One region of the Klebsiella sp. A52 genome, then DNA from elsewhere that is predicted to be linked to it. Evidence: predicted binding sites of a transcription regulator. Region 1 holds the regulator's gene; each other region holds the start of a gene.
What was found. Region 1 encodes sigma-54, which starts transcription at its own class of promoters, with help from an activator protein. Its sites were predicted from a motif close to GTTGGCACANNTTTCGCTNT; they were not measured.
Positions count from the first base shown of each region.

Region 2: the regulator sigma-54 is predicted to act here: its motif matches at 4,327-4,346, upstream of glnA (glutamate--ammonia ligase).
Region 3: the regulator sigma-54 is predicted to act here: its motif matches at 7,489-7,508, upstream of hydN (electron transport protein HydN).

Region 1 is NZ_CP074437.1:1,891,885-1,902,537, forward strand. It holds gene elbB (isoprenoid biosynthesis glyoxalase ElbB) at 1-11, shown strand, start outside; gene mtgA (monofunctional biosynthetic peptidoglycan transglycosylase) at 8-733, shown strand; gene npr (PTS phosphocarrier protein NPr) at 756-1,028, opposite strand; gene rapZ (RNase adapter RapZ) at 1,025-1,879, opposite strand; gene ptsN (PTS IIA-like nitrogen regulatory protein PtsN) at 1,925-2,413, opposite strand; gene hpf (ribosome hibernation promoting factor) at 2,472-2,759, opposite strand; gene rpoN (RNA polymerase factor sigma-54) at 2,782-4,215, opposite strand; gene lptB (LPS export ABC transporter ATP-binding protein) at 4,263-4,988, opposite strand; gene lptA (lipopolysaccharide ABC transporter substrate-binding protein LptA) at 4,995-5,540, opposite strand; gene lptC (LPS export ABC transporter periplasmic protein LptC) at 5,509-6,084, opposite strand; gene kdsC (3-deoxy-manno-octulosonate-8-phosphatase KdsC) at 6,081-6,647, opposite strand; gene kdsD (arabinose-5-phosphate isomerase KdsD) at 6,662-7,648, opposite strand; gene KGA69_RS08945 (calcium/sodium antiporter) at 7,663-8,640, opposite strand; gene mlaF (phospholipid ABC transporter ATP-binding protein MlaF) at 8,847-9,659, shown strand; gene mlaE (lipid asymmetry maintenance ABC transporter permease subunit MlaE) at 9,667-10,449, shown strand; gene mlaD (outer membrane lipid asymmetry maintenance protein MlaD) at 10,454-10,653, shown strand, end outside.
Region 2 is NZ_CP074437.1:1,192,656-1,203,308, forward strand. It holds gene KGA69_RS05525 (MFS transporter) at 1-230, opposite strand, end outside; gene KGA69_RS05530 (sugar phosphate isomerase/epimerase family protein) at 328-1,308, opposite strand; gene KGA69_RS05535 (GntR family transcriptional regulator) at 1,316-2,026, opposite strand; gene typA (ribosome-dependent GTPase TypA) at 2,232-4,055, opposite strand; gene glnA (glutamate--ammonia ligase) at 4,432-5,841, shown strand; gene glnL (nitrogen regulation protein NR(II)) at 6,030-7,079, shown strand; gene glnG (nitrogen regulation protein NR(I)) at 7,088-8,497, shown strand; gene hemN (oxygen-independent coproporphyrinogen III oxidase) at 8,552-9,925, opposite strand; gene yihI (Der GTPase-activating protein YihI) at 10,114-10,620, opposite strand.
Region 3 is NZ_CP074437.1:2,442,936-2,453,588, forward strand. It holds gene hycE (formate hydrogenlyase subunit HycE) at 1-715, shown strand, start outside; gene KGA69_RS11505 (formate hydrogenlyase complex iron-sulfur subunit) at 920-1,462, shown strand; gene KGA69_RS11510 (NADH-quinone oxidoreductase subunit B family protein) at 1,462-2,229, shown strand; gene KGA69_RS11515 (formate hydrogenlyase maturation HycH family protein) at 2,226-2,636, shown strand; gene hycI (hydrogenase maturation peptidase HycI) at 2,629-3,138, shown strand; gene KGA69_RS11525 (6-phospho-beta-glucosidase) at 3,243-4,667, opposite strand; gene ascF (PTS cellobiose/arbutin/salicin transporter subunit IIBC) at 4,694-6,130, opposite strand; gene KGA69_RS11535 (LacI family DNA-binding transcriptional regulator) at 6,397-7,410, shown strand; gene hydN (electron transport protein HydN) at 7,545-8,072, shown strand; gene hypF (carbamoyltransferase HypF) at 8,081-10,309, shown strand; gene KGA69_RS11550 (HoxN/HupN/NixA family nickel/cobalt transporter) at 10,311-10,653, shown strand, end outside.

The DNA of each region.
Region 1 (10,653 bases):
TCGCTGAATGAGTAAGCGTGTTGCGCCGCTGGCGATGATCAAGCGCCTGCTGTTACGCCTGGCGCTTATCTGCGTGGTTTTCTGGGGCGGCGGTATCGCCGTATTCAGCGTTCTGCCGGTGCCGTTCTCAGCGGTGATGCTCGAGCGCCAGGTTAGCGCCTGGTTCTCCGGTGATTTTCATTATGTCGCCCATTCTGATTGGGTTGGTATGGACGAGATTTCCCCCTGGATGGGGCTGGCGGTGATTGCCGCTGAAGATCAGAAATTCCCCGACCACTGGGGTTTTGACGTGCCGGCAATCGAAAAAGCGCTGGCGCACAACGAACGGAATGAAAATCGAATTCGCGGCGCGTCGACGCTCTCTCAGCAGACGGCGAAAAACCTGTTTTTATGGGATGGCCGTAGCTGGCTACGCAAGGGGCTGGAAGTGGGCCTGACCGTCGGTATTGAAACGGTCTGGAGCAAGAAACGCATTCTCACCGTGTATCTGAATATCGCCGAGTTTGGCGACGGTATTTTCGGTGTTGAAGCGGCGGCTCAGCGCTATTTTCATAAGCCGGCCAGCCGTTTAACCCCTGCAGAGGCCGCGCTGCTGGCGGCGGTATTACCGAATCCGATTCGGTTTCGCGCCGATGCGCCATCAGGTTATGTTCGCAGCCGACAGGCATGGATCCTGCGCCAGATGCGTCAGTTAGGCGGCGAAGGCTTTATGCAGGCCAATAAGCTGCATTAACCGCAATCCCGCCGGGAGATGCTTAGTCTTCATCAAACCCGGCGTTGAATAGCGCGATCACCGCCGCCAGCGCTTCGACTTCCTGCGGGCCGCTGGCCTCCACCTCAATTTGACGACCTTTGGCGGAATCGAGCATCAGCAGGGCGATAACGCTATTGGCTTCCGCCTCCGTGCCTTCGTCGTTGCGTAGCAACACTTCCGCATCGAAATTCTGCATTAGCTCGAAAAGCTTCATCGCCGGGCGCGCATGCATGCCCAGCTTGTTGGTGATTTCAACGGTTTGCTTGACGGTCATGATTTACGTTTTTCCAGCGTCCGGTGACGAGACTGCACGTTCTTACCGCGCGAGCGGAAGTAGTCAGCCAGCTGTTCGGCAATATAGACCGAGCGATGCTTACCGCCGGTACAACCAATGGCCACCGTCAGATAGCTGCGGTTATTGGTTTCCAGCATTGGCAACCAAAGCTCCAGATAGCTTCGGGTCTGATAAATAAAGTTATGCACTTCCGTATGGCGATCGAGGAAGGCGGCAACCGGTTTATCGAGGCCGGTCATGGGGCGTAGCTTCGGATCCCAGTGCGGGTTCGGCAGGAAACGGACGTCAAAAACGTAATCGGCATCGATAGGGATACCGTGTTTGAAGCCGAATGATTCAAAGACCATCGTCAATTCACGTTCGCGTTTACCTAGCAGGCGGGTACGCAGCATCTCGGCCAGTTCATGCACCGACATTTCGGAAGTATCGACGATCAGGTCCGCGCGCGAGCGCAGCGGCTCGAGCAGATCGCTCTCTTCGTCGATCGCGCTTTCGAGCGACAGATTCTTGCTGGAGAGCGGATGCAAGCGGCGGGTATCGCTGTAGCGGCGGATCAGGGTGTTGCGGTCGGCATCAAGGAACAGCAGCTGCGGGGAGAAGGATTCCGGCAGGTTCTGCATCGCTTGTTCAAAGATTTCCGGTGATTCCGGCATGTTGCGCACGTCGATGCTGACGGCCGCGGAGATATCGCGGTCGGCCAGCGTTCGCGCCAGCTCAGGCAACAGCACTACCGGCAGGTTATCCACACAGTAGAAGCCCATATCTTCCAGCGCTCGCAGGGCGACGGATTTCCCCGAGCCAGAGCGGCCGCTGACGATCATCAGTACCATGTACCGTTTCTCCTCAGTACGATAAAGGTTAAGGCGCGACTCACGTTAAGCGTCATCGCTGCTTCCTGCTTCGGTGATGATCTCATACAACTCTTCATCGCTCACCGCAGCGCGCAGGCGACGGCAGATGGTTTTGTCCGCCAGACGTTTGGCGACCAGCGAGAGCGTATGCAGGTGGGTTTTGGTTTGATCGGCCGGCACCAGTAGCGCAAACAGCAGATCGACCGGCTGATTGTCGATCGCATCGAAGGCGATCGGCGTTTCCAGCTGCACAAAGACGCCAACGGCGCGCAGGGTATCCTCTTCAAGCTTGCCGTGAGGGATCGCAATGCCGTTGCCGATCCCGGTACTGCCCATTTTTTCACGGGTCAGGATCGCTTCAAAGACCACCTGCGGCGGTAAACCTAGCTGCTTCGCCGCCAGTTCGCTGATGATTTCCAGCGCGCGTTTCTTGCTCTGGCAGTGAACCTGGCTACGGGTACAATCCTGGTTAAGGACATTGCTCAGTTGTAGAGCGGAATCGTTGTTCATCATAATTTCACCTGAGCTGCCCTTATCCGCGGGCTGCGGATAAGGGCGATCGCCCGGACAATTAGTGTTGTTTCAGTTTATCTTTATGTTTTGTTAACTGTCTTGCCAGCTTATCGATAAGACCATCGATAGCGGCATACATATCCTGCCCTTCCGCACTGGCATGGATTTCGCCACCGTTGACATGCAAATTGGCGTCCGCGATTTGCGTCACCTTCTCTACTTTTAACACAATATAGACCTGGTTGATCCTATCGAAAAACTGCTCCAGTTTGCTGAACTTCGTGGTGACGAAGTCGCGCATAGCAGGAGTGATCTCGACGTTGTGTCCTGTAATGTTGAGCTGCATAGTGTCTTCCTTATCGGTTGTGTCAGACCAGTTGTTTGCGCTGGTTTGACGGCGGAATGGATAAAGACTCTCGGTACTTAGCAACAGTGCGCCGTGCCACCATAATACCCTGATCGGAGAGCATGGTGGTGAGCTTGCTGTCGCTCAACGGCTTCGCGGGGTTTTCCGCGGCGATTAACTTCTTCACCAGCGCGCGAATGGCGGTAGACGAGGCTTCGCCGCCGCCTTCGGTATTGACATGGCTGGAGAAGAAATACTTCAACTCAAAAATACCTCGTGGACTGTGCAGATATTTTTGCGTGGTAACGCGTGAAATTGTTGATTCATGCATCTCGACGGCCTGGGCGATATCCGCCAGCACCATCGGTTTCATAAATTCTTCGCCCTGCTCAAAGAAGGCCTGCTGCTGTTCGACGATGCAGCGGCTGACGCGCAGTAGGGTATCGTTACGGCTCTCAAGGCTCTTAATCAGCCAGCGGGCTTCCTGCAGGTTGCTGCGGATAAATTGGCTGTCGGCGTCGTTGCGCGCATTATTGCCCATCGCCGCGTATTGCTGATTAATCTTCAGCCGCGGAATGCTATCGGAATTGAGCTCGACAACCCAGCGGCCGCTAACCTTGCGCACCAGCACATCCGGGATCACGTACTCCGGCTCGCTGGTTTGTATGGACTGCCCCGGCCGCGGATCCAGCGACTGGATCAGGCAAACCGCCTCTTTCAGAACGTCTTCTTTCAAGCGGGTGACGCGCATCAGGCTGCGGAAATCGTGGTTGGCCAGGAGATCAAGATGCTCGCTGATGATCAACCGCGCCTCTTCCAGCCACGGCGTCTCTTTGGCAAATTGTGAAAGCTGGATCAGCAGGCAGTCACGGAGATCCCTGGCGGCGACGCCGACCGGATCGAAACGCTGCACGCGTTTGAGTACCGCTTCCACTTCCTCAATGCCAATTTCATCATCTTCGATACTATCGACAATGTCCTGAATGGGAATAGTAAGGTAGCCGGTATCGTCAACGGCATCGACGATGGAGGTGGCAATCGCGCGGTCGGTATCGGTGAAAGGCGTGAGCTCAACCTGCCACATCAGATAATCCTGCAGGCTCTGGGTGGTTTCACCCTGATAGATCGGCAGTTCATCGTCCTGGTAGTCGACGCCATTACCCGACGGCGTGCCGGCGGTGTAGATTTCATCCCAACTGGCGTCCAGCGGGAGCTCGTCCGGCATCTCTTTTTGTTCGAGCGCGTCGACGGTATCCAGAGACTCGCGGTCCTCGGCTTCTGTGGTTTCAACCTCTTCGTGAAGATCGGTTTGCTCAAGCAACGGGTTACTCTCCAGCGCCTGCTGGAGTTCTTGCTGGAGTTCTAACGTGGACAGCTGCAACAAGCGGATGGCCTGCTGCAGTTGGGGCGTCATGGCAAGCTGTTGGCTTAGCCTTAATTGCAAACCTTGCTTCATGTTCAGGGTCAATATCTCCGGCTAAAACGTCTATAACCTCTACCCTATCAGAGTCTGAAGTCTTCCCCAAGGTACACGCGTTTAACCTGCTCGTCTTCAAGGATTTGCTGCGGGGTGCCGTGGGCGATGAGATGGCCCTGGCTTACGATATAAGCTCGTTCACAGACCGCCAGCGTCTCCCTGACGTTATGGTCAGTAATGAGTACGCCAAGCCCGCTGTCGCGCAGGTGTTCGATGATGCGTTTAATATCGATAACGGAGATGGGGTCGACCCCGGCGAACGGTTCATCCAGCAGGATGAATTTGGGGTTCGCCGCCAGCGCGCGGGCGATTTCGACGCGGCGGCGTTCACCGCCGGAGAGCGCCTGGCCCAGGCTATCGCGCAGGTGTTCGATGTGGAATTCTTCCATCAGCTCTTTAGCGCGATCTTCACGCTGCTCGCTGCTGAGATCGTCGCGAATCTGCAGCACCGCCATCAGGTTATCGTAGACGCTCAGGCGGCGGAAGATAGAGGCTTCCTGCGGCAGGTAACCAATGCCGCGGCGCGCGCGCGCGTGCAGCGGCAGCAGACTGATATCTTCATCGTCAATGATAATGTTGCCGGCATCGCGCGGCACAATGCCCACCACCATATAAAAGGTGGTGGTCTTACCGGCGCCGTTCGGGCCCAGCAGACCGACGATTTCACCGGAGTTGACGGTCAGGCTGACGTCTTCCACCACGCGGCGGCCTTTGTAGGCTTTGGCGAGGTTTTTTGCAGTTAATGTTGCCATAACGGATTACTTACCTTTCTTTTGCTGATCGCCGCTTTTGTCCTGCAACTGCGAAGGCACCAGTACCGTAGTCACGCGGCCGCCTTTGTTGCTGAAGGCCTGCATTTTCTGCTCTTTCACCAGATAGGTGATTTTATCGCCCTGAATATTGCTATCCAGCTGTTCCAGATGCGCGTTACCGGTCAGCACCACGAAATCGTTCTGCAGTTCATAATGCATTTTCGACGCGCGGCCTTTCACCGGTTTGCCGTTGTCCTGCATCTGATAGAAGGTGGCCGGATTGCCGAAACCGTCGATCACCTCTTTGCCTTTTTCACCGCCAGGGCGGGTAACCACGACCTTGTCGGCATTGATCTTAATGGTCCCCTGGGTAACGACCACATTACCGGTGAAGGTCACGACGTTACCCTGCATATCCAGCGACTGCTGATCGGATTCGATGTGAATCGGCTGATCGGTATCGCCGGTTTTTGCCAGAGCCGGCAGGCTGGCGGCCAGAAGCGCGCTTGCGAGCGCAATGTTAAGGCTGAGTTTGTTTGTTCTGAATTTCATAAGAGGTTCTAACCTTTTCAATCAGCTCGGCATTTTTGCTGCGTAGGTTCCCGCGCATTTTCAGGCCGCTGGAATTAAATGTTGTTCCGTATAACGTCACCATATCGTCAGAGGTTACATCCTGGGTCACCAGGTTCACCTGCGCGTTATCGGTGGTAATTTTGCGCAGTTGAGAGTCGGGGCTCAACGCGTCGACCTCAACGTGGCCGTAAAGATACAGCATACGGTCGTTGGTTAACTTGGCTTTATCCGCTCTGATTGACCAGGCCGGAACCTTGTTGGTATCAAAGGTGGTCATTACCGGGTTGGTGAACCACGATACTTCTTGTTCGGAAAAGTATTCGACATGCTCGGCTATCAGACGATAGCTCAGCGCGCCTTCCGGGCTGTACACCACGGTATCGGTATGCTCGCTTTTATACGTCGGATCGTTAGGATTGACCGCGACGGTCGCGGTGTCGTCCGTACTCGCCAGGTTCAGGCCGATCAGGATCAACGCGACCAGCGATAGTAAGATGATAACCCAACGTCTGGTTTTACTCATATTGATTGCCCTTTGGCCTCATCAAGCTTGCCCTGCGCCAATAGTAACAAATCGCAGACTTCGCGTACCGCGCCGCGTCCGCCGTTAATTCGCGTGACATAGTTCGCCCGCGGGAGCAGCAGCGGATGCGCATCGGCGACGGCGACGCTTAAACCGACCTCCGCCATTACCGGCCAGTCGATCAGATCGTCGCCAATGTACGCGACTTCATCGGGGCGAACCGCCAGTTTGCTTAATAATTCGCGAAACGCCAATAGCTTATCGGACTGACCTTGATACAGATGCGTAATGCCCAGCGTCTGGCAGCGGTCTTCTACCAGTTTAGCTTTTCGCCCGGTAATAATCGCGACTTCAATACCGGAAGTCAGCGCGCAGCGGATCCCGTAGCCATCGCGGACGTTAAACGCTTTCAGTTCTTCGCCGTTGTTGCCCATATAGATAAGGCCGTCGGAAAGCACGCCGTCGACGTCGAGGATCAGTAAACGGATCTTCGCCGCCCGGTCGATAAATTCCTGGCTTACCGGCCCGTAGCAGGTGTCGACCTGGGCATCAGCATTATTCATTATTTTATCCTTACTTACACTACGCCAGCGCGCAGCAGATCGTGCATATGTACCACACCTAGCAGTCGGTCGCCATCGGCAACCAGCACGCAGGTGATATGGCGGGACTGCATCAGGTTGAGCGCATCTACCGCCAGCATGCCCGGACGAATGCGGATCCCGCCTGGGGTCATGACTTCAGCGATGCTGGCGTTACGCATATCGACGCCGGTATCAAAGACGCGGCGCAGGTCGCCATCGGTGAAGATGCCGATGATATTCATCTCGTCATCGCAGATGGCCGTCATGCCTAAATTCTTACGGGTGATTTCCAGCAGCGCATCGCGCAGGGTGGCCTGCAGGCCGACGTGAGGGATCTCATCGCCGGTATGCATAATATCATTGACCCGCAGCAGCAGCTTACGACCAAGTGCGCCGCCGGGGTGTGACAGGGCGAAATCTTCGGCGGTAAAGCCGCGAGCTTCGAGCAGCGCTACGGCAAGGGCGTCACCCATCACCAGCGCGGCGGTGGTGCTGGAGGTCGGCGCCAGTCCTAGCGGACAGGCCTCTTTCGGCACTTTCACACATAGATGAATATCGGCGGCGCGCGCCATGCTGCTGTCCGGACGGCTGGTGACGCAGATAAGCGGCACCTGCTGGCGTTTAAGCACCGGAATCAACGCCAGAATTTCATTAGATTCACCGGAATTGGATAGCGCGATGACCACATCCTGCGGCGTGACCATCCCCAGATCGCCGTGAGCCGCTTCACCGGGATGGACAAAAAAAGCCGAAGTACCGGTACTGGCGAAAGTCGCCGCCATTTTGCGCCCGATATGACCGGATTTACCCATGCCCATCACCACGACTTTACCGCCGCAGCGGAAAATCGTTTCACAGGCGCGGGTGAAATCTTCATTAATATACTGATCGAGCTGGGCCAGACCTTCACGTTCAATTTCCAGAACCTGACGTCCTGCCTGTTGAAAGTCAAAATCCGTTGGCAAATCTATTTGCGACATGATGTTATCCCAATTCATTCAACGAAGAACGGCGCAGAACAGAACAGTAGCGCCAACCAAACCATAAAGCCGCCGACCAGCAAGGCGCCCGCTACGCGTCCCGGCTGCCGTTTGCGCCGCCAGCACAGCAGCGCGAAGATAGCGCTGACCAGCAGCATTACGCTGTAGTCGCGCGTAAAAGCTTCGGCAGGGAAGGCGCCAGGGGCTATTAACGCTGGCAGCCCGAGTACCAACACAAGGTTAAGGATATTCGCGCCAATAATATTCCCGATGGCGATATCGTCTTCCCCTTTTCGTGCGCCGGCGATAGCGGTGGCCAGTTCCGGCAGGCTGGTGCCGATAGCAATAACCGTTAAGCCGACCGTCAGCTCGCTAATTGCGAAATAGTTCGCCAGCACCGTGGCGTTATCCACCACCATGCGGGTGGCCATCGGCATGACGATCATCGCCACCCCGAGCCACAGCAGGGCGACGGGCAGCGAACCGCCGCGTGGCAGCTCCGCCAGCTGTTCCCGGGTCAGGCTATCGCTGCCCTGGCGTTCCGCCAGGCGCGCTATCTTTAGGGTAAACACCAGCCACAGTATGGCCAGCGCCAGTAAAAACAGCCCGTCCAGACGCGACAGTTGACCATCGTAAAGTACAAATCCCGCCAGTAAACTGACCAGCAACATTAACGGCAATTCGCGGCGCAGGATATCAGAATGCACGGTAAATGGATGGAGCAGGGCGGCAAGACCGAGAATTAATAGAATATTAGTAATATTGGATCCCAACGCCGTGCCGATCGCCAAATCGGTTTGTCCGTGCAGGGAGGCGGCGACGGAAACGATGATCTCCGGCAGGCTGGTACCGATGCTCACGACAGTCATGCCGATGATGAGCGGCGGGATCCCCATCATGCGGCACAGTATTGAAGCGGCGTATACCAGACGATCGGCGCTGTAAACGACCAGCAGTAAACCAATTATTAACAGAGCCGTTGCTAAGAGCATCTAAAGTCCTTTCTTCAGGTATAATCGTCGCCTCGCTGGCCGTCCGTACGCAGCGTAACGAATTCTTAATTTTGACTTTATGTGTGGCAAAAGTAAAACAAATGCCAGCTTTCGCTAACCCGGGCAGGTAAGATTCTGTAAAAATGTTGGGTTTGTGGTGAAAGAAAGCGCCATGCTTAGCCCGAAGGTTTAGTAAGGATGATTTTATGAGCCAAACTCTGGCGAATTTAGTCGAGGTTCGCGGTATTCGTTTCTCTCGGGGCGACCGCGTCATCTTCGATGATATCTCGCTATCGGTGCCTCGCGGCAAGATTACCGCCATTATGGGGCCATCGGGGATCGGCAAGACGACCCTGCTGCGTTTGATCGGCGGCCAGATCCCGCCGGACAGCGGCGAGATCCTGTTTGACGGCGAAAACGTGCCGCAAATGACGCGCTCGCGGCTGTATACCGTGCGTAAACGTATGAGCATGCTGTTTCAGTCCGGCGCGCTATTCACCGATATGAACGTGTTTGATAACGTAGCTTACCCGCTGCGCGAACATACCCAGTTGCCGGATGCGCTGCTGCATACCACCGTCATGATGAAGCTGGAGGCGGTTGGGCTACGCGGCGCGGCGAAACTGATGCCTTCTGAACTCTCCGGCGGGATGGCGCGGCGCGCGGCGCTGGCGCGGGCTATTGCCCTTGAGCCGGATCTGATCATGTTTGACGAACCCTTCGTCGGACAAGATCCCATCACCATGGGCGTATTGGTTAAACTTATCTCAGAGCTGAATAGCACCCTGGGAGTGACCTGCATTGTGGTATCGCACGACGTACCGGAAGTGCTGAGCATTGCGGATTACGCCTACATCGTGGCGGATAAGAAAATCGTTGCCCACGGCAGCGCGCAATCGCTGCGTGAAAATAGCGATCCGCGCGTGCGCCAGTTCATTGATGGCATCGCTGACGGCCCGGTGCCGTTCCGCTATCCTGCGGGCGATTACCACCATGATTTATTAGGCAAAGGGAGCTAAACGACTCATGCTATTTAATGCGCTGGCAGCGCTCGGACACCGCGGCATCAAAACCACCGCGACCTTCGGGCGCGCCGGATTAATGCTGTTTAATGCCGTGGTGGGCAAGCCGGAATTTCGCAAGCATGCGCCGCTGCTGGTACGCCAGCTGTATAACGTCGGCGTGCTATCGATGCTGATTATTATCGTTTCGGGGCTGTTCATCGGAATGGTACTGGGGCTGCAGGGTTATCTGGTATTAACGACCTATAGCGCTGAGACCAGTCTGGGCATGCTGGTGGCGCTGTCGCTGCTGCGCGAGCTGGGGCCGGTGGTGGCCGCGCTGCTGTTCGCCGGGCGAGCCGGTTCGGCGTTAACCGCCGAGATTGGCCTGATGCGGGCGACCGAGCAGCTCTCCAGCATGGAGATGATGGCGGTGGATCCGCTGCGCCGGGTGATTTCGCCGCGCTTCTGGGCCGGGGTCATCTCGCTACCGCTGTTGACGATCATTTTCGTCGCCGTGGGGGTCTGGGGCGGTTCGCTGGTTGGCGTAAGCTGGAAAGGCATCGACGCAGGGTTCTTCTGGACCGCGATGCAAAATGCCGTCGACTGGCGAATGGATCTGGTTAACTGCCTGATTAAAAGCCTGGTTTTTGCCGTTACGGTAACCTGGATTGCGTTATTCAATGGTTATGACGCTATCCCCACTTCCGCTGGAATTAGCCGGGCAACGACGCGCACCGTGGTGCATTCGTCGCTGGCGGTTCTGGGGCTGGATTTTGTGCTGACTGCGCTGATGTTTGGGAATTAAGTTCATGCAAACGAAAAAAAATGAGATCTGGGTAGGTGTGTTCTTACTGGCGGCGCTGCTGGCGGCGCTGTTTGTCTGTCTGAAGGCGGCGAACGTGACCTCGTTGCGTACCGAACCGACTTACCGTCTTTATGCGACCTTCGATAACATCGGCGGCCTGAAAGCGCGTTCACCGGTGCGTATCGGCGGTGTGGTGGTCGGTCG
Region 2 (10,653 bases), 700 kb from region 1:
GACATGGTGTAGCGACGCGGAAGTTTATCAGCAAAGTAAATTGACAAGAAAAAACCGATGGTTGTCACTACTGAGTTTACCGACATGGCATTACCAATCTGACCGTTGGTCAAATGAAAATAATCCTGCATCGGTATATAAAATGCGTCTTTTAATGAAGGCAGTTTATAAATGGTACCACCACAAAGCGTTAACAGGCTAAATATAGCCCATTTCTTTCTTGTGAGCATAAGATCCCCTGATGACTTAACATCATTTTATTTAAGGACATGGAACATTTCGCCATTCTAAAAAATAGCGATCATAAATACCAAATGTAATTAAAAGTTAGCGTGCAAGAACTTTCAGTGCATCATTTTTTATATCGCGTAAAGTGTCCATGACAAAATTTAACTGGGCGATCGCATCCTGTTTTTCTTTATCCAGCCGGGTTTCAAGTTGCGTTGTATCAGGCAGAGGCGTTTCGCTCATTTGTCGCCACGGGATCCACGGGTTATCGCCTTCAGTCGCAAAGCGGAAAGGTGGCGCGTAATAATCAACTTCTTCTTCCAGTCCGTACGCCATCACCTGTGGTTGCTCCTGGCCCAGACAAATTAACTCAGTCAGCAGCGCCTTAAACGGCATATCACCCAGACCTGAGTTACAGGCCCGGTGCCCAAGCCCACCGTTTTCCGCAATGATACAGGCATCTTTAATGTGAACCTGAGTGACATAGGGTGACATCACTGCCAACGCCTCAAGCGGTCGTTCATTGGCATTGATCATATTGGCAAAATCAAAAAGCAGCGATAGCGACGGCATCTCGCTTTGTTTAATCAGATTGACCAACTCGGCGCTTTTTAAATCTTCATGTTGTTCAATGGTAAAAGTGAGTCCAGATTGGCTATACGCCTCTTTAATATATTGAATATCAGCCGTAATTCTTGCCAGAACTTCCTTTAAAGGCCCTTCGTAACGGGGATAAAAACGAACGGAGGTTGCCCCGGTCTTTAATGCGATAGCGACGGCTTGATCGATGGTCTCTTTATCGGAGGCGCTGGTTTCTATATGGATATCCAACCGTAACGCTTTTGCCTGCTCGCCAAAAGCGGCCAACTGCATATTATCCATACAGCTAAGAGAGTAACGCTCGCCATCGAGGACATGAATTTTCACACCTTTTAAATGATGGCTATTCGCAATTTTCAGTAAATCAGCCGGTAAAATTCTCTCCAGCCGCATATTCAGGTGATATGCATATGCATGAAGATAAAGAGGAATATTATCAATGCGAGAAAGGATCTTCTCAGCGTTATCTTTAGTGAGCATAAAATACCTACAAGTTAATAAAGAGATCCACAGCCTCAAATCGCCAATACTCGAGATCTATTTGCACGATATTACCTGCACTATCGGCACGATGTTTTTCTATCAGAATAGCGGGCATACCGGCAGAGCCGCCAATGAATTTACTTACATCGCCGGGCATTCTTACTGGCCTGAAGGCTAATTTTTTAATAACAACATTTTTATGATAATTCTTCTCCCAAACGGAAGAAAAAGATTGGTTCTTTAGCCTGGTAATAAACTCCGGCGCAACATTCGGGTTGATAAACGTTTCATGATAAAAAACTTTATGTCCTTCTAATGCCCCCCAGCCGGTTATCAGATATAAATCATGCGCAGGACAGGTGGCAACAAGAGCTTCTGCGACGTCGGGATACTCCGTCGTCCGTACCTTTTCGATAAAACCCCACGACGGTTCTCTGCCCTGTTCAATCGCTGCCCGCTGAAAGCTGGCGGAAAGCTCCGGGCTATAGTTAAAACGCGGCTGGGCGACAAACCAGCCTTTACGGTCTTTACGAAATATTCTTGATTCCGCCTCCAGGCTGAGCAGCGCCTGGCGCAGGGTCATACGCTTGATACCGAGCAACTCGCCCAGCTCGCGCTCGGACGGCAATTTTCCACCCGATACCGTCAGCCCCTGCTTTAACCACAGGTCCAGTTTCTCTTTCGCATTTTCCACAGTGGATGGGTTATTCGTCATTGTTTAATCCATTTGGTTTAAACCAGATAACTCATCTTACTCTTGAGCAAAAAAAGAAAGCAATTGCTGTCGCAAGCTTTAAGAATAATTGTGACCGAGCTCTCTCCCGGAGCGACACTGGCGCCGCCCAGGTGATAAGCATGAGGAACAGGCATAAAAAAACCCCGCCGGAGAGGCGAGGTTTGAAGGGTAGCAAGAAGGGTAATTACTCTTCTTTTGCACCGCGCATAGCGCGTTTACGGTCGTTCTCGGTCAGGTGACGTTTACGGATACGGATAGACGTCGGAGTAACTTCTACCAGTTCGTCGTCATCGATGAACTCCAGAGCCTGCTCCAGGGTCATCTTAACCGGCGGAACCAGAACCGTTGCTTCGTCAGTACCGGACGCACGCATGTTAGTCAGTTTCTTACCGGTCAGGCAGTTTACCGTCAGGTCATTAGAACGGCTGTGAATACCGATAATTTGACCTTCGTAAACTTCAGCGCCGTGGCCGAGGAACAGCTTACCGCGATCCTGCAGGCCGAACAGTGCGAACGCAACCGCTTTACCCTGACCGTTAGAGATCAGTACGCCGTTGTTACGCTGGCCCACTTCGCCCGGACGAACGTCGTCGTAGTGGCTGAAGGTGGAGTACAGCAGACCGGTACCGGAAGTCATGGTCATGAACTCTGAACGGAAGCCGATCAGACCACGGCTTGGGATCACGTAGTCGAGACGTACGCGGCCTTTGCCGTCTGGATTCATGTTTTTCAGGTCGCCTTTACGCTCACCCAGCGCCTGCATGACAGAACCCTGGTGCTGCTCTTCGACGTCCAGCGTCACGTTCTCGAACGGCTCTTGTTTACGGCCATCGATTTCGCGGAAGATAACTTTCGGACGGGAAACCGCCATCTCGAAACCTTCACGACGCATGTTTTCAATCAGAACGGACAGGTGCAGTTCACCACGACCAGAAACGCGGAACGCATCGGCGTCTTCGGTTTCTTCAACGCGCAGCGCAACGTTGTGCACCAGCTCTTTGTTCAGACGGTCCAGGATCTGGCGAGAGGTAACGAACTTACCTTCTTTACCGCAGAACGGAGAGGTGTTGACGTTGAAGAACATAGATACGGTCGGCTCATCAACAGACAGCGCCGGCAGCGCTTCGACGTTCTGCGGGTCGCAGATGGTGTCGGAGATGTTCAGCTCGCCCAGACCGGTGATCGCGATGATGTCGCCAGCTTCGGCTACGTCGCTCTCGATACGCTCGAGACCCAGGTGAGTCAGTACTTTACCAACTTTACCGTTACGGGTTTTCCCTTCGCTATCGATGATAGTGATCTGCTGGTTCGGCTTCACTTTACCGCGCTTGATGCGACCAATGCCGATTACGCCAACGTAGTTGTTGTAGTCGAGCTGGGAGATTTGCATCTGCAGCGGACCGTCAAGGTCAACGTCCGGCGCCGGTACACGGTCAACAATCGCCTGGTACAGCGGGGTCATGTCGTCAGCCATGTCTTCGTGGTCCAGACCCGCGATACCGTTCAGCGCGGAAGCGTAAACGATCGGGAAGTCCAGCTGTTCGTCGGTCGCGTCGAGGTTAACGAACAGGTCGAATACCTGGTCGACAACCCAATCCGGACGCGCGCCCGGACGGTCAACTTTGTTGATGACCACGATCGGCTTCAGACCGTGAGCAAACGCTTTTTTGGTAACAAAGCGCGTCTGCGGCATCGGGCCATCAAAGGCATCAACCACCAGCAGCACAGAGTCAACCATGGACATAACACGCTCAACTTCACCTCCGAAGTCGGCGTGCCCTGGGGTATCAACGATGTTGATACGGTAATCATTCCATTTGATTGCAGTGTTTTTAGCGAGGATGGTAATCCCACGCTCTTTCTCCAAATCGTTGGAGTCCATCACACGTTCTTGTGCTTCAGTACGTGCGTCGAACGTACCGGATTGCTGTAGCAGCTTATCAACCAGGGTAGTTTTACCATGGTCGACGTGCGCGATGATGGCGATATTACGCAGATTTTCGATCACAACTTTGCCTCAGGCATTAGAAATAGCGCGTTATTGTACACGTATTAAGCGAAGGACTGAACAGGATCACAAAGATCCTCCGCAAACAAGTATTGCAGAGTTTGTTTGTGATCGCTTTCACGGAGCGATAAAAGGGCACCGTAATAAAAATTGCACCAAAATGGTGCTCAATGTTCACATCGAGGCACTATTTTGGTGCATTATCTCCATCATGGTGCAGTCCTTTTGCACTATGGTGCGCATGATACAGCGTTTTACCGTACTTTTAAAAGTTGGCACAGATTTCGCTTTATATTTTTTAAGGCAACAACGCCACTTTTAAGTAGTAAGAAGTTCGTTACCACGACGACAATGACCAATCCGGGAGAGTTTAAGTATGTCCGCTGAACACGTTTTGACGATGCTGAACGAGCACGAAGTGAAGTTTGTCGATCTGCGCTTCACCGATACCAAAGGTAAAGAACAGCACGTCACGATTCCTTCCCATCAGGTAAATGCCGAATTCTTTGAAGAAGGCAAAATGTTTGATGGCTCCTCGATTGGCGGTTGGAAAGGTATTAACGAATCCGACATGGTCCTGATGCCGGATGCCACCACGGCGCTGATCGACCCGTTCTACGAAGAACCTACGCTGATCATCCGCTGCGATATCCTGGAACCAGGCACCCTGCAGGGCTACGACCGCGACCCGCGCTCTATCGCCAAGCGCGCTGAAGAATACCTGCGCGCCACCGGCATCGCCGACACCGTTCTGTTCGGGCCGGAACCAGAATTCTTCCTGTTCGATGACATCCGCTTTGGCGCATCCATCTCTGGTTCCCACGTAGCCATTGACGATATCGAAGGCGCATGGAACTCTTCTACCAAATACGAAGGCGGCAACAAAGGCCACCGTCCGGGCGTGAAAGGTGGTTACTTCCCGGTTCCGCCGGTAGACTCCTCTCAGGACATCCGTTCTACCATGTGTATGATCATGGAAGAGATGGGCCTGGTTGTTGAAGCTCACCACCACGAAGTGGCAACTGCAGGTCAGAACGAAATCGCCACCCGTTTCAACACCATGACCAAAAAAGCGGACGAAATTCAGATCTACAAATACGTTGTACACAACGTCGCTCACCGTTTCGGTAAAACCGCGACCTTCATGCCAAAACCAATGTTTGGCGATAACGGTTCCGGCATGCACTGCCACATGTCCCTGTCCAAGAACGGCGTAAACCTGTTCTCCGGCGACAAATACGCGGGCCTGTCTGAGCAAGCGCTGCACTACATCGGCGGTGTTATTAAGCACGCTAAAGCGATCAACGCCCTGGCGAACCCGACCACCAACTCCTACAAGCGTCTGGTCCCGGGTTACGAAGCGCCGGTCATGCTGGCTTACTCCGCCCGTAACCGCTCTGCTTCCATCCGTATTCCAGTGGTCGCCTCGCCGAAAGCGCGTCGTATCGAAGTACGCTTCCCGGACCCGGCTGCCAACCCGTACCTGTGCTTTGCCGCGCTGCTGATGGCCGGCCTCGACGGTATTAAAAACAAAATCCATCCTGGCGATGCGATGGACAAAAACCTGTACGATCTGCCGCCGGAAGAAGCGAAAGAAATCCCGCAGGTTGCCGGTTCTCTGGAAGAAGCCCTGCAGGCTCTGGATGCAGACCGCGAGTTCCTGACCGCAGGCGGCGTCTTCACTGACGAAGCTATCGATGCTTACATCGCCCTGCGCATTGAAGAAAACGACCGCGTACGTATGACTCCGCACCCGGTTGAGTTCGAACTGTACTACAGCGTCTGATTTTGCTGTAAATCCATGGTGTTCCCGTGTTGTGGCACGGGATACCAGGGATGTTTTGTTGCCGTGGAAACTTTCAGCCCATCTCAGGATGGGCTTTTTTCACCAGCAACACGCTGATCTCTCGCGCTTTTTACCAATAAAAAGCTATACTGCACTAAAATAGTGCAACCATTTCAGGAGACTGTCAGATGGCAACAGGCACACAGCCCGATGCTGGGCAGATCCTCAACTCGCTGATCCACAGTATCTTATTAGTCGATGACGACCTCGCGGTGCATTATGCCAACCCGGCAGCCCAGCAGTTACTGGCGCAAAGCTCGCGTAAATTATTCGGTACGCCGCTGCCAGAATTGCTGAGCTACTTTTCGTTAAACATTGGCCTGATGCAGGAGAGCCTGCAGGCGGGTCAGGGCTTCACGGATAACGAAGTGACGCTGGTGATTGACGGCCGCTCGCACATTCTCTCCCTCACCGCTCAGCGCCTGCCTGAAGGCTATATCCTGCTTGAGATGTCGCCGATGGATAACCAGCGTCGTTTGAGCCAGGAACAGCTGCAGCATGCTCAGCAGGTGGCGGCGCGCGATTTAGTGCGCGGTCTGGCGCATGAGATTAAAAACCCGCTCGGCGGCCTGCGCGGCGCGGCGCAGCTATTGAGTAAAGCGCTACCGGATCCCGCGCTGATGGAATATACCCAGGTGATTATTGAACAGGCCGACAGGTTACGTAACCTGGTCGATCGCCTGCTGGGGCCGCAGCATCCCGGTATGCACATCACGGAAAGCATTCATAAAGTCGCGGAGCGCGTGGTGGCGCTGGTCTCCATGGAGCTGCCGGATAACGTCAAATTGATCCGCGATTACGACCCGAGCCTGCCTGAGCTGGCCCACGACCCGGAACAAATCGAGCAAGTGCTGCTGAATATCGTGCGCAACGCGCTGCAGGCCCTGGGGCCCGAGGGCGGCGAAATCATCCTGCGCACCCGAACCGCCTTTCAGCTCACGCTCCACGGCGTACGTTACCGTCTGGCGGCGCGTATCGACGTGGAAGATAACGGGCCCGGTATCCCGCCCCATCTGCAGGATACGCTGTTTTACCCCATGGTCAGCGGCCGCGAAGGCGGTACCGGTCTTGGGCTTTCCATCGCCCGCAGTCTTATCGATCAGCACTCCGGCAAAATTGAATTTACCAGTTGGCCTGGCCATACCGAGTTCTCGGTATACCTGCCTATTCGGAAATAGAGGTGTTTATGCAACGAGGGATAGCCTGGGTAGTCGATGACGATAGCTCCATCCGTTGGGTGCTTGAACGCGCACTCACCGGAGCGGGTTTAAGCTGCACCACGTTTGAGAGCGGCAATGAGGTGCTTGATGCCCTCACTACCAAAACGCCGGACGTTTTACTTTCCGACATTCGCATGCCTGGGATGGACGGCCTGGCGCTGTTAAAGCAGATTAAACAACGCCATCCGATGCTTCCGGTCATCATTATGACCGCGCACTCGGATCTCGATGCCGCCGTCAGCGCCTATCAGCAGGGGGCCTTTGATTACCTGCCGAAACCTTTTGATATTGATGAGGCTGTCGCGCTGGTTGACCGTGCGATTAGCCATTATCAGGAGCAGCAGCAGCCGCGTAATACGCCGGTCAGCAGCCCGACGGCCGATATTATTGGCGAAGCGCCGGCGATGCAGGATGTGTTTCGCATCATTGGCCGACTGTCACGCTCCTCAATCAGCGTACTGATCAACGGCGAATCAGGTACCGGTAAAGAGCTGGTCGCCCACGCGCTGCATCGCCACAGTCCACGCGCCAAATCGCCGTTTATCGCCCTTAACATGGCGGCCATTCCGAAAGATTTGATTGAATCGGAACTATTCGGCCATGAAAAAGGAGCTTTTACCGGCGCCAATACCGTCCGTCAGGGGCGTTTTGAGCAGGCCGATGGCGGTACGCTGTTCCTTGATGAAATTGGCGATATGCCGCTGGATGTTCAGACGCGACTGCTGCGTGTGCTGGCTGACGGTCAATTTTATCGCGTTGGCGGTTATGCGCCGGTGAAAGTCGATGTGCGGATTATTGCCGCGACCCACCAGAACCTTGAGCTACGCGTGCAGGAAGGAAAATTCCGTGAAGATTTGTTCCATCGCCTGAACGTGATTCGCGTACATTTGCCGCCGCTGCGCGAACGCCGGGAAGATATTCCGCGCCTGGCGCGCCACTTCCTGCAGATTGCCGCCCGCGAACTGGGCGTCGAAGCCAAGCAGCTGCATCCGGAAACGGAAGCGGCGCTGACGCGGTTGGCCTGGCCCGGTAACGTACGACAGCTGGAGAACACCTGTCGCTGGCTAACGGTGATGGCAGCAGGCCAGGAGGTATTGACCCAGGATCTGCCGTCTGAGCTGTTCGAAACGTCGATTCCCGATAGCCCAACGCAGATCCAACCGGATAGCTGGGCGACGCTGCTGGGGCAATGGGCTGACCGCGCCCTGCGTTCCGGTCATCAAAACCTGCTATCAGAAGCGCAGCCGGAGATGGAGCGTGCATTGCTCACCACCGCGCTGCGTCATACGCAAGGGCATAAGCAGGAAGCCGCTCGCCTGCTGGGCTGGGGGCGAAATACGTTAACACGGAAGCTAAAAGAGCTGGGAATGGAATAACACCGGTCTTAGCGGCGAAATGAACGCCCGGTGAGCTGGCTCACCGGGATTCGCTTAAATAACGCGAGAGAACTGCTGCAGGCGCGCTTTCTGCCGCAGATAGGCATCGAAGCACATACAGATGTTACGAATCAACAGACGGCCTTTTGCCGTGACCTGTATTCCTTTTTCATCCACATCCACCAGCCCGTCTTTCGCCAGCGGCGCCAGCAATTTCATATCTTCGGCAAAGTAATCGTTGAAGATAAGATCCCACTGCGCTTCAACCGCCGCGAACTCAAGACGGAAGTTGCAAATCAGGGCCTTAATGACATCCCGGCGGATACAATCATCGCGGGTTAACGCAATACCCCGCCACAGCGCGGTACCGCTTTCATCGACCTGTTGGTAATACTGTTTCAGCTCTTTCTGGTTCTGCGCGTAGCAGTCGCCAATCATACTGATCGCCGACACGCCCATTCCGAGCAGATCGGTATCGCCCTGGGTGGTGTATCCCTGGAAGTTGCGGTGCAGCGCGCCTTCGCGCTGGGCAATCGCCAGTTCATCGTCCGGCCGGGCAAAGTGGTCCATGCCGATAAACTGATAGCCAGCGTCGGTAAGCGAAGCGATGGTTTCCTGCAGGATATCCAGTTTCTGCTCTGCGCTCGGTAAATCCGCGTCTTTAATTTTGCGCTGCGCAGCGAATAACGTTGGCAGATGCGCGTAGTTAAAGACGCTCAGACGGTCCGGGTTGAGTTCAGCCACTTTCTGCAGCGTGAAGGCAAAGCTTTCCGGCGTTTGCTTCGGCAGACCGTAAATCAAATCGATGTTGGTCGATGTGAAGCCAATCTCACGCGCATGACGCAGCAGCGCAAAGATGAATTCTTCATCTTGTTCACGGTTCACCAGGCGCTGTACTTCTTTATTGAAATCCTGCACCCCCATGCTCAGACGGTTGAACCCTGCGGATCGTAAATGATCCAGTACATCCAGTTCGATTTCACGCGGATCAACCTCAATTGAGATTTCCGCATCGGCGTTGAAGTTAAAGTGGTCGCGCAGCAGATTCATCAAGCGGCTGATTTGCGCTTTGTTGAGATAGGTTGGCGTACCGCCGCCCCAGTGCAGCTGGCTAACCTGACGGCCGGCAAAAAGCGGCGCGCGGTGAATAATTTCCTGCTCAAGGACATCAAGATACTGATCGGCCTTATGCTGCTGACGGGTGACAATCTTATTACAGCCGCAGAAATAGCAGAGCTTATGGCAGAACGGGATATGGACGTACAGCGACAGCGGGCGCTGCGGGTAGCGGGCGACGGCGGCGGCAAAATCAGCAGCGCCGAACGCCGGAGAAAACTCCAGCGCGGTGGGATACGAGGTATATCGCGGCCCGGAATAGTTATATTTCTGGATAAGGGCCAGATCCCAGTCGATTAACTGCTCAGACATGCTCACTCCTTCCGATGATGCCGCCGACGGGTACGTCGTGCCGGCCCAACCGCACCTCGGGTCATGAGCCGGTTGCGCAGCCATTTTTGACGCCGCGACAACCGTCTTAGTTTAACGAATAACCACAGCAGATAACATATAACCAGAAGGGTTATAAGCAGGACCGGGAATCCGATGGGATGCAAACGTTAGTTTCCACCCTTCAGCAGACGCATCATATCTTCCTGACGCTCTTCTTCTTCCTCGTCCTCGTCGTCGTCATAGGAGAGGCCAAGCTGCTGCATCAGCGCGTCAATACGATCCAGTTTGGCATCGACCCAGGCCTGCTCTTCAGCATTCAGGGTACCGCCCTCTTCCAGACGTTCCAGCAGCGCGTCCAGGCGCTCATCATTCTCCAGCAAATCCAGCTCAGCCTGCGGTGAAAGCATAGGTTTCTCGCTCTTCGGTTTGTGCTGCTTAACGGCCGGGGTGCTTTCAGTCACGCCCAGCGGGATCGGTTTTTTGCTGCCAATACGTGGGTCCTGCTGCTGGCTGCGACCTTTGCTTGCTGAAGCAGCATCGCCGCCGCTGGCGCGGCTGCCTGCGGCATGGCCGCGGTGTTTTTTCTGACGTTTACGGTCGCGTGCTTCCTGGTTCAACTCTTCACGCGACTTACCACGTGCTTTACCGCGCGATGCGGATGCCGGTTTTTTCATGATGTGTGATCTTCAGACAGTTTTCTTCAGTAT
Region 3 (10,653 bases), 550 kb from region 1:
GATTCGCCGCGATCTGCTGAAAGAGGACATGATCCAGACCCGCCAGCTGGCGCAGCAGATGCGTCGCGATGTGCAGGAACTGGTGGATATGCTGCTCAGCACGCCGAACATGGAACAGCGCACCGTCGGTATTGGCCGCCTGGATCCAGAAATCGCCCGCGACTTCAGTAACGTCGGCCCGATGGTCCGCGCCAGCGGCCACGCCCGCGATACCCGCGCCGATCACCCGTTCGTCGGTTACGGTCTGCTGCCGATGGAAGTCCATAGTGAGCAGGGCTGCGACGTGATTTCTCGCCTCAAGGTGCGTATCAACGAAGTTTATACCGCGCTGAATATGATTGATTTCGGTCTCGACAATCTGCCCGGCGGCCCGCTGATGGTGGATGGCTTCACCTATATTCCGCACCGCTTCGCGCTGGGCTTCTCGGAAGCGCCGCGCGGCGACGATATCCACTGGAGCATGACCGGCGACAACCAAAAACTGTACCGCTGGCGCTGCCGTGCGGCGACCTACGCCAACTGGCCGACCCTGCGCTATATGCTGCGCGGCAACACCGTCTCCGACGCGCCGCTGATTATCGGCAGCCTCGATCCCTGCTACTCCTGTACCGACCGCATGACGGTGGTCGATGTACGTAAGAAGAAAAGCAAAGTGGTGCCGTACAAAGAGCTGGAGCGCTACAGCATCGAGCGTAAAAACTCGCCGCTGAAATAATTGAGCCATTGCGTGGGGCCCCTCACCCCGACCCTCTCCCCACAGGGGAGAGGGGGAAGGGCAGAGCTGTCCCCTCTCACCACAAGGGAGAGAAGGAAGGGCAGAACGAGTGCGAATTCACTGACCGTGCACAACTGTCCCCTCTCCCTTTCAGGGAGAGGGCTAGGGTGAGGGAAAAAGGCCGCACACAACCTGGGAGCAACAATGTTTACCTTTATTAAAAAAGTCATCAAGACCGGCACCGCGACCCACTCCTATCCGCTGGAGCCGATGCCGGTGGATAAAAACTTCCGCGGCAAACCGGAGCACAATCCGCAGCAGTGCATCGGCTGCGCGGCCTGCGTGAATGCCTGTCCGTCTAACGCCCTGACGGTAGAGACCGATCTGGCGACTAACCAGCTGGCGTGGCAGTTCAACCTCGGGCGCTGTATTTTCTGCGGCCGCTGTGAAGAGGTCTGCCCGACGGCGGCGATTAAGCTGTCGCAGGAGTATGAACTGGCGGTGTGGAAAAAAGAGGATTTCCTCCAGCAATCGCGCTTTGCCATCTGCCACTGTCGGGTCTGCGCGCGGCCTTTCGCGGTACAAAAAGAGATCGACTACGCCATTGCGCTGCTTAAGCACAACGGCGATACCCGCGCCGAATTGCACCGCGAAAGTTTTGAGACCTGCCCGGAATGTAAACGCCAGAAATGCCTGGTGCCGTCCGATCGTATTGAACTGACTCGCCACATGAGGGAGGCCAGCTGATGAGCAATTTATTAGGCCCGCGCGATGAAAACGGCATTCCGCTGCCGATGACGGTGGATGAATCCATCGCCAGCATGAAGGCCTCGCTGCTGAAAAAAATCAAACGTTCCGCCTATGTTTACCGCGTCGACTGCGGCGGCTGTAACGGCTGTGAAATCGAGATTTTCGCCACCCTTTCGCCGCTATTCGACGCCGAACGCTTCGGGATTAAAGTTGTGCCATCGCCACGCCATGCCGATATTTTGCTGTTTACCGGCGCGGTGACCCGCGCGATGCGTTCGCCGGCGCTGCGCGCCTGGCAATCGGCGCCGGATCCGAAAATCTGCATCTCTTACGGCGCCTGCGGCAACAGCGGTGGTATCTTCCACGATTTGTACTGCGTATGGGGCGGCACCGACAAAATTGTGCCGGTCGATGTCTATATTCCGGGCTGTCCGCCGACGCCTGCCGCCACGCTGTACGGTTTTGCGATGGCGCTCGGTCTGCTGGAGCAAAAAATCCACGCCCGCCAGCCGGGCGAGCTTGATGAACAACCAACCGAATTGCTGCATCCCAACATGGTTCAGCCGCTGCGGGTACGTATCGATCGCGAAGCGCGCCGTCTGGCCGGCTATCGCTATGGCCGCCAGATCGCCGACGACTATATGCGTCTGCTGGGGCAGGGAGATAATCAGGTACTGCGCTGGCTGGAGGCGGAGAAAGATCCGCGTCTGACCGAAATCGTCACGCACCTGAATCAGGTGGTCGAGGGGGCGCGTATCCGATGAGCGAGACGGTGGTGTTCAGTCAGCTGAGCCGTAAATTTATTGATGAGAACGACGCGACGCCGGATCAGGCGCAGCAGGTGGTCTATTACAGCCTGGCGATTGGCCACCACCTCGGCGTCATCGACTGCCTGGAAGCGGCGTTAAGCTGCCCGTGGGAGGACTATCTGGCGTGGATTGGCACGCTGGAGGCGGGCAGCGCCGCGCGGCGCAAAATGGAAGGCGTACCGAAGTATGGCGAGATCGTTATCGACAGCAATCACGTGGCGATGCTGGCTAATGCCTTTGATAAAGCGCAGTCCGCGCAGACCCCGGAGCAGCAGGCGTGGAGTAAAACCCTGCTCAGCATGCTGCACGATATTCACCAGGAAAGCGCCATCTATCTGATGGTGAGGAGACTACGTGACTGACGTTTTACTGTGTGTCGGCAACAGCATGATGGGCGATGACGGCGCAGGCCCGCTGCTGGCGGAAATGTGCGCGGCCAATCCGGTCGGCGGCTGGGTGGTGATTGACGGCGGCAGCGCGCCGGAAAACGATATCGTCGCCATCCGCGAGCTGCGCCCGACCCGGCTACTGATCGTCGACGCGACCGATATGGGGCTTAATCCCGGCGAAATCCGTATTGTCGACCCGGACGATATCGCCGACATGTTTATGATGACCACCCACAATATGCCGCTTAACTATCTTATCGATCAGTTAAAAGAGGATATTGGCGAGGTGATTTTTGTGGGCATTCAACCTGATATTGTCGGTTTCTATTACCCGATGACTCAGCCTGTTAAGGATGCCGTCGCGACGGTATACGCGCGGCTTGACGGCTGGCAGGAGCAGGGCGGTTTTGCCGCGCTGGAAGCGGCCGAGGAAGAGGCGTTCCCCGGCCTTCCGGGAACGTCTCAGCGATTTTGAGGCCACCAACACCGGCAGTTTCAGCCAGCGTGGTGAATAAAATAACGGCAGGCCGTACGGACCGTAGGCCGGGTAAGGCGTAAGCCGCCACCCGGCAATACCGACTACTCCAGATCCGCCCCGTTGCTGGCGATGACCTTCTTATACCACCAGAACGATTTCTTGCGCTTGCGCGCAAGCGTGCCGTTTCCGGCATCGTCGCGATCGACATACACGAAACCGTAGCGCTTGCTCATCTCGCCGGTGGAGGCGGAGACCAAATCGATACAGCCCCAGCTGGTATAGCCGATGACCGGAATGCCATCATCGATGGCGTCGCGCATCGCCTTGATGTGTTCACGCAGATAGCTAATGCGGTAGTCGTCGTTGATTTCGCCGTTGGCGTCGATCTCATCGCGCGCGCCGAGTCCGTTTTCCACGAGGAATAGCGGTTTCTGATAGCGGTCATACATCATGTTCATGGTGATGCGCAGACCGAGCGGATCGATACCCCAGCCCCATTCGCTGGCCGCAATGTACGGATTCTTCAGCGACTTGACGATATTGGCGGCGTTGGTGTTGCTGGCGTTCATCTCCGCTGACGCGCAGCGCGAGGCGTAATAGCTAAAGGAGACGAAATCGACGGTGTTTTTAAGGATTTCGTCGTCGCCCGGCTGTTTGGCAATAGTGACGCCTTTCTCGCGGAATACCCGCGCGGCCCACACCGGATAGGCGCCGCGCGCCTGCACATCGATAAAGAACAGGTTTTCACGATCTTTTTCCAGCGCCATCCAGACATCTTCCGGCTTACAGGAATACGGGTAGAAGTTACCGCCCGCCAGCATGCAGCCGACCTGGTTTTGCGGGTTGACCTGATGGGCGATTTTTGTCGCCAGCGCGCTAGCCACCAGCTCGTGATGCGCGGCCTGGTATTTCACCTGCTCCTGATTTTCTCCCTCCTCAAACACCAGACCGGCGCCAGAGTAGGGACTATGCAGCATGATGTTGATTTCGTTGAAGGTGAGCCAGTATTTCACCAGTCCGTCAAAAGCTTCAAAACAGGTGCGCGCATAGTGGCTGAAGAAATCGACCATCTTCCGATTACGCCAGGAGCCATATTCCGTCACCAGATGCATCGGTACATCAAAGTGGCACAGGGTGACCAGCGGTTCGATCCCGTACTTTCTGCACTCTTCGAACATCGCACGGTAGAAAGCGATACCTTCTGGGTTTGGCTGTTGTTCATCACCGCGCGGGAACAGGCGGCTCCAGGCGATAGAGGTACGAAAGACGCTAAACCCCATCTCCGCCATCAGGGCGATATCCTCTTTATAGCGATGGTAAAAATCGATCGCCACGTGGCTTGGATAAAATTCGTCTTTGCGAAGCGTAAAGCGCTTCTCCTGACCCAGCTTTACCGCCAGGCGATGGGCGCCGTGCGGAATAGTATCAACGGTCGTCAGCCCTTTGCCGCCCTCAAGATAAGCGCCTTCAGACTGGTTAGCGGCCAGAGCGCCGCCCCATAAAAATCCGTGTGGAAAACTCGACATGCGTTACCTCGCGTTCAAAAAAGTGTTCAGGCGTGAGTGGCCGCGCCCTGGCGCTGTCTGGCGTCGGCGGCGGCATTTTCTACCGGGATATCTTCAAAACCGAGCAGCAGCGTCAGCACAAAGGAGAGCACCACCGACAGCGCCATCACGCCAAAGACCCAAACGATAGTCATCGGATTGGCCGGATCGAAAAACTGGACGCTGGTGAACAGCCCCGGCGCCGCCATCGAATGGCTGGCCAGCCCGGCAATCCCCGCCACCGCGCCGCAAATAAAGCCACTGATTAAGCTGGCGACCAGCGGGCGTTTCAGACGTACCGCCACGCCGTACAGCGCCGGTTCGGAAATCCCGGCCAGAATCGCCGATGCCGCTGCCGCTAATGCGGTCTGGCGCAGCTCCGGGTTTTTGGTTTTCCACGCCACCGCCAGCGACGATCCGCCCAGCGACAGGTTGGCACCGATTTCCGATGGCATCACCATGCCCTCTTTGCCGGTTTCGGCGATGGTTTGAATGATGGTTGGCGTAAAGACGCGGTGCATGCCGGTCATCACCAGCAGCGGCCAGAGTCCACCCATGATCGCCACCGACAGCCAGCCGAGATAGCTATGGATCGTGTACACCAGCGCGGAGATCGCGCTGCCGATCCAGATGCCGAGCGGGCCAATCAGCAGGATCGCCAGCGGCGCGGCAATCAGCACGATCAGCATCGGTTTAAGGAAGTTTTTCGTCACCGCCGGGGTGATGCGATCGACCCAGCGCTCGATATAAGAGAGACACCAGGTCATCACCAGCGCCGGGATCACCGTGTAGGTGTATTTCACCGCGGTAACCGGAATGAAGGCGAATTCAACGTGCTCGCCCTGCGCGGCTTTAGCCATTAATTCGATGAACCCCGGATGCACCAGCACCCCGGCGATGGCGATAGCCAGCGACATATTGGTTTTGAATTTTACCGCCGCGGAAGCGGCAACCATCAGCGGCAGGAAGAAGAACGCGCCGTCGCCGATAAGCGTCAGAATGGTCAGCGTCGGCGAGCCCTTTGGCAACGCGCCGCTCATCTCCAGGATCATCGCCAGCAGTTTGACCATCGATCCGCCGATAATCGCCGGGATCAGCGGCGACATGGTGCCGATCAGCGCATCAAGGATCCCGGCGCCGATGCGTTTTAAGGTCAGCGGCGGTTTCCCCTGCGGCTCCGCCGGGCGCAACTCGCCGGGCAGCAGATTCAGCACCTCGCGATACGCCTGCGAGACGGTATTGCCGATGATCACCTGACACTGGTTATCGCTACGCACGACGCCAAGTACCCCTTGCAGCGCTTTCAGCGCCGGGGCGTCCACGCGTTGGTTATCTTTCACCACGAAGCGCAGGCGGGTCATGCAGTGGGTCACGGCAACGACGTTGTCTGCGCCGCCGATCGCCGTCAGGATCTGGTTCGCCAGGGCTGCATAATTTTTAGACATCGGATTTTATCCTGTTTTATCAATAGGGTACTGATTACACGCCAGCGCCTGACGGCGGCTATGCGCGGTATATGCATAGGAAACCGGTTCCACAAAATCATGATGAGTTTCATTGAGTCATACAAGAACTAAAAAAATCACTTTGCAAATTTGTGATTTTGATCGCTTTGTAGGCAGAGGCAGAGCAACATCATGGAGATGCCGACTGCTGAAAAACGGCCAGACGTGCAGTACACTGCAGGCAACTTAAGTTACAGGAAGAACCCATGGCAACGATGCTGGAGGTTGCGAAGCGCGCGGGAGTATCAAAGGCGACCGTTTCGCGGGTGCTGTCGGGCAACGGCTATGTCAGCCAGGAAACCAAAGACCGGGTGTTTCAGGCAATTGCCGAAAGCGGCTATCGGCCGAATCTGCTGGCGCGCAATCTGGCGACCAAAAAAAGCCAGACCATCGGGCTGGTGGTAACCAACACCCTTTATCACGGCGTTTATTTCAGCGAGCTGCTGTTTCACGTGGCGCGGCTGACGGAAGATCAGGGGCGGCAGCTGATCCTGGCCGACGGCAAACACAGCGCGCAAGAAGAGCGCGAGGCGATTCAGTATCTGCTCGACCTGCGCTGTGACGCGATCATCATCTATCCGCGCTTTCTAAGCGTCGATGAAATGGATGAGATCATCGACAATCATGAGCAGCCGATCGTGGTGCTGAACCGTCGCCTGCGCCGCCACGCCAGCCACTGCGTATGGTCCGATCACAAAGCCTCGGCGCGGATGGCGGTTGAAAAGTTAATTACCAGCGGTCATCGCGACATTGCGTTTATCACCGGTTCGCTGGATTCGCCTACCGGGGTTGAGCGTCTCTCTGGTTATAAAGACGCGCTGGCAGGCCAGGGGCTTCCCGTGCGGCAAGAACTGATCGTTGAAGGGCGCTGGACGCCGCACACCGGCGCCGCCGCTGTCGAAGCGCTCAGCCAACGCGGCGTCAGTTTCAGCGCGCTGGTCGCCAGTAATGACGACATGGCGATCGGCGCGATTAAGCAACTGCACCAGCAGGGGATCGCGGTGCCGCAGCAGGTATCGGTGATCGGTTTCGATGACATCGCGCTGGCGCCGTATGTGATCCCCTCGCTCTCCAGCGTTAAAATTCCGGTCACCGAAATGATGAAAGAGAGCATCAACAGGCTGATCTTTATGCTCGACGGCGGCGAATTTAAATATCAGCAAACTTTCCCCGGCGAGCTGATTGAACGCGAGTCGTTGGCGCGCGGCCCGCATGCCTGATGTCGTCATCTGTCATCGTCAGTTGTGACGATGACAGCGGCTGTTAATTTAATTCCCTTAAATTTCAATTAAATAAAAGTTGGAACGTATTATGCATAATCCGGCGCGTTAACTTCTTTCCGCTGGAGAAATGGATGAACCGTTTCATTATCGCCGATGCGAGCAAATGCATCGGCTGCCGCACCTGTGAAGTGGCCTGCGTGGTCTCTCATCAGGAAAATCAGGATTGCGCCGCGCTGACGCCGCAGTCGTTCCTGCCGCGTATTCACGTGATCAAAGGCGTCAATGTGTCGACGGCGACGGCCTGTCGTCAATGTGAAGACGCGCCATGCGCCAACGTCTGCCCGAACGGCGCTATCAGCCGCGATAAAGGCTTTGTCCACGTGATGCAGGAGCGCTGCATCGGCTGTAAAACCTGCGTTGTCGCCTGCCCGTATGGGGCGATGGAAGTGGTGGTGCGCCCGGTCGTTCGCCACAGCGGCGCCGGGTTGAACGTCATGGCGGAAAAAGCCGAAGCCAACAAGTGCGACCTGTGCCACCAGCGCGATAGCGGTCCGGCCTGCATTGAAGCCTGCCCGACGCACGCGCTGGTTTGCGTCGACCGCAACAAGCTTGAGCAGATGAACCTCGAAAAACGTCGCCGTACAGCGCTGGCCTGGTAATACACCGTATGAACGGGGTGCAAATCCGCATTCGCGGTAAAGTGCAGGGGGTGGGTTTCCGCCCCTTCGTCTGGCAACTGGCGCGACAAATGGCGCGCGGCGGCGATGTCTGTAACGACGGCGACGGCGTGCTGGTCAGGCTGATCGGCGACGACGGTGGTTTTACCGCCGCGTTGGCCCGTCACTGTCCGCCGCTGGCGCGTATTGACAGCACCGACTGCACCCCGTTTCACTGGCATAAGCTTCCTCAGGATTTCACCATACGCCACAGCGGCGGCGGCAGTATGCGCACGCAGATTGTTCCCGATGCCGCAACCTGCCCGGCGTGCCTGGCGGAGATGAACGATCCGCAAGAACGCCGTTACCGTTACCCCTTTATCAACTGTACCCATTGCGGGCCGCGCTTCACCATTATTCGCGCCATGCCATACGATCGCCCCTTTACCGCGATGGCGCCGTTCCCGCTGTGTCCGCGCTGCGCTGCCGAGTATCGGGAGCCTGCCGATCGCCGTTTTCACGCCCAGCCGGTGGCCTGTGCCGATTGCGGCCCGCAGCTGGAGTGGCGGGCGGGAACGCTAACGCTAGCCGCTGAAGCGGCGCTGCAGGCGGCCATCGCGCGGCTGGCGGCGGGCGGTATTGTGGCGATAAAAGGGATTGGCGGTTTTCATCTGGCCTGCGATGCCGGCAATAGCGTGGCGGTGGCAGCGCTGCGCGCGCGAAAACGGCGCCCGGCAAAACCGCTGGCGGTAATGCTGCCGACGGCAGCGGAGTTACCCGCGGCGGCGGCGGCGCTGCTGCGCTCGCCCGCCGCGCCGATTGTATTGCTGGCTAAAGCGCAGGTTCCCGGCCTGTGTGACGAGATTGCGCCAGGGCTTGCGGAAGTCGGGGTGATGCTGCCGTCTAATCCGCTGCAGCATTTACTTCTGCAGGCGCTGGCGCGCCCGATAGTGATGACCTCCGGTAACCTCAGCGGCCGCCCTCCGGCGTTGAGTAATCAAGAAGCGCTCATCGACTTAGCCGATATAGCCGACGGTTTTCTGCTACATAATCGCGATATCGTGCAGCGTATGGACGATTCGCTGGTGCGCTCAAGCGGTGAGATGCTGCGCCGCGCCCGTGGCTACGTGCCGGATGCGCTGCCGCTGCCGCCGGGCCTGGATAATATTCCGCCGCTGTTGGCGCTGGGGGCGGATATGAAAAATACCTTCTGCCTGGCGCGCGGCGGCGAAGCGGTGCTGAGCCAGCATTTTGGCGATCTCGGCGAGGAGGGCGTCGAGCAACAGTGGCGCAGTGCGCTGCGGTTAATGCAGAGCATTTATGCGTTTGCGCCGCAGCGGGTGGCGGTTGACGCCCATCCCGGCTATCGCTCGACGCAGTGGGCGGCGTCAATGTCGTTACCGGTCGAGCCGGTACTGCATCACCATGCCCACGCGGCGGCTTGCCTGGCGGAACACCGCTGGCCGCTCGACGGCGGCGATGCGATCGCTCTGACCCTTGATGGCATCGGGATGGGGGAAAACGGCGCGCTGTGGGGCGGCGAATGCCTGCGGGTGAACTACCGCGAATGCGAACATCTTGGCGGCCTCCCGGCCGTTGCGCTGCCGGGCGGTGATCTGGCGGCACGCCAGCCGTGGCGAAATTTGTTGGCCCAGTGCCTGGCATTTATTCCCGACTGGCAGTCATACCCGCCAACCGCCGCGCTGGGGCAGCGAAACTGGCCGCTGTTGGCGCAGGCCATCGAACGCGGCATTAATTCGCCGCGCGCCTCTTCCTGCGGACGGCTGTTTGATGCCGTTGCCTGCGCGCTGGATTGCGCGCCGGAGAGCCTGAGCTACGAAGGCGAGGCGGCCTGTCGGCTGGAGGCGCTGGCCGCCAGCTGTCCGGGCGTCAGCCATCCGGTCACGCTGCCCTGGCGCGGCGGCGAGCTGGACTTATCCACCTTCTGGCGACAGTGGTTGCGCTGGCAGGCGACGCCCGCGCAGAAAGCCTGGGCCTTTCATGATGCGCTGGCCTGGGGGCTGGCGGCGATGGCGCGTGACTGCGCCGCTTCCCGCGGGATCGCGACAATCGTTTGTAGCGGCGGCGTACTGCATAATCAGCTGCTCGCCGCCCGCCTCAGCGATTACCTTTCTGATTTTACTTTGCTTTTGCCGCAGCAGCTTCCCGCTGGCGATGGCGCGATCGCCTACGGTCAGGCGGTGGTGGCCGCCGCCCGCTGGCAGTCTCAAAGGATTTAAGATGATAACGATGATTTTACGCCAACAGCCGCGTGCGGCGGCGCTGGTTCTGGGACTTATCGCCGCGAACGCCCTGGCCTGGCTATGGGCGTTTCAGGCGTTTGGCGATAGCGGGGCATTGATGGCCGCCAGTCTGCTGGCCTGGGGTTACGGTCTGCGCCATGCGGTCGACGCCGACCATATTGCGGCGATTGATAGCGTCACCCGCAAGATGATGCAGCAGGGGCGGCGGCCGTTTGGCGTCGGGGCGTGGTTTTCGCTAGGGCATTCGTCGATCGTGGTGCTGGCGTCGGCGGCGATTGCCGCGACGGCCACCGCCTTCAGCCAGCAGATGAGCTGGCTAC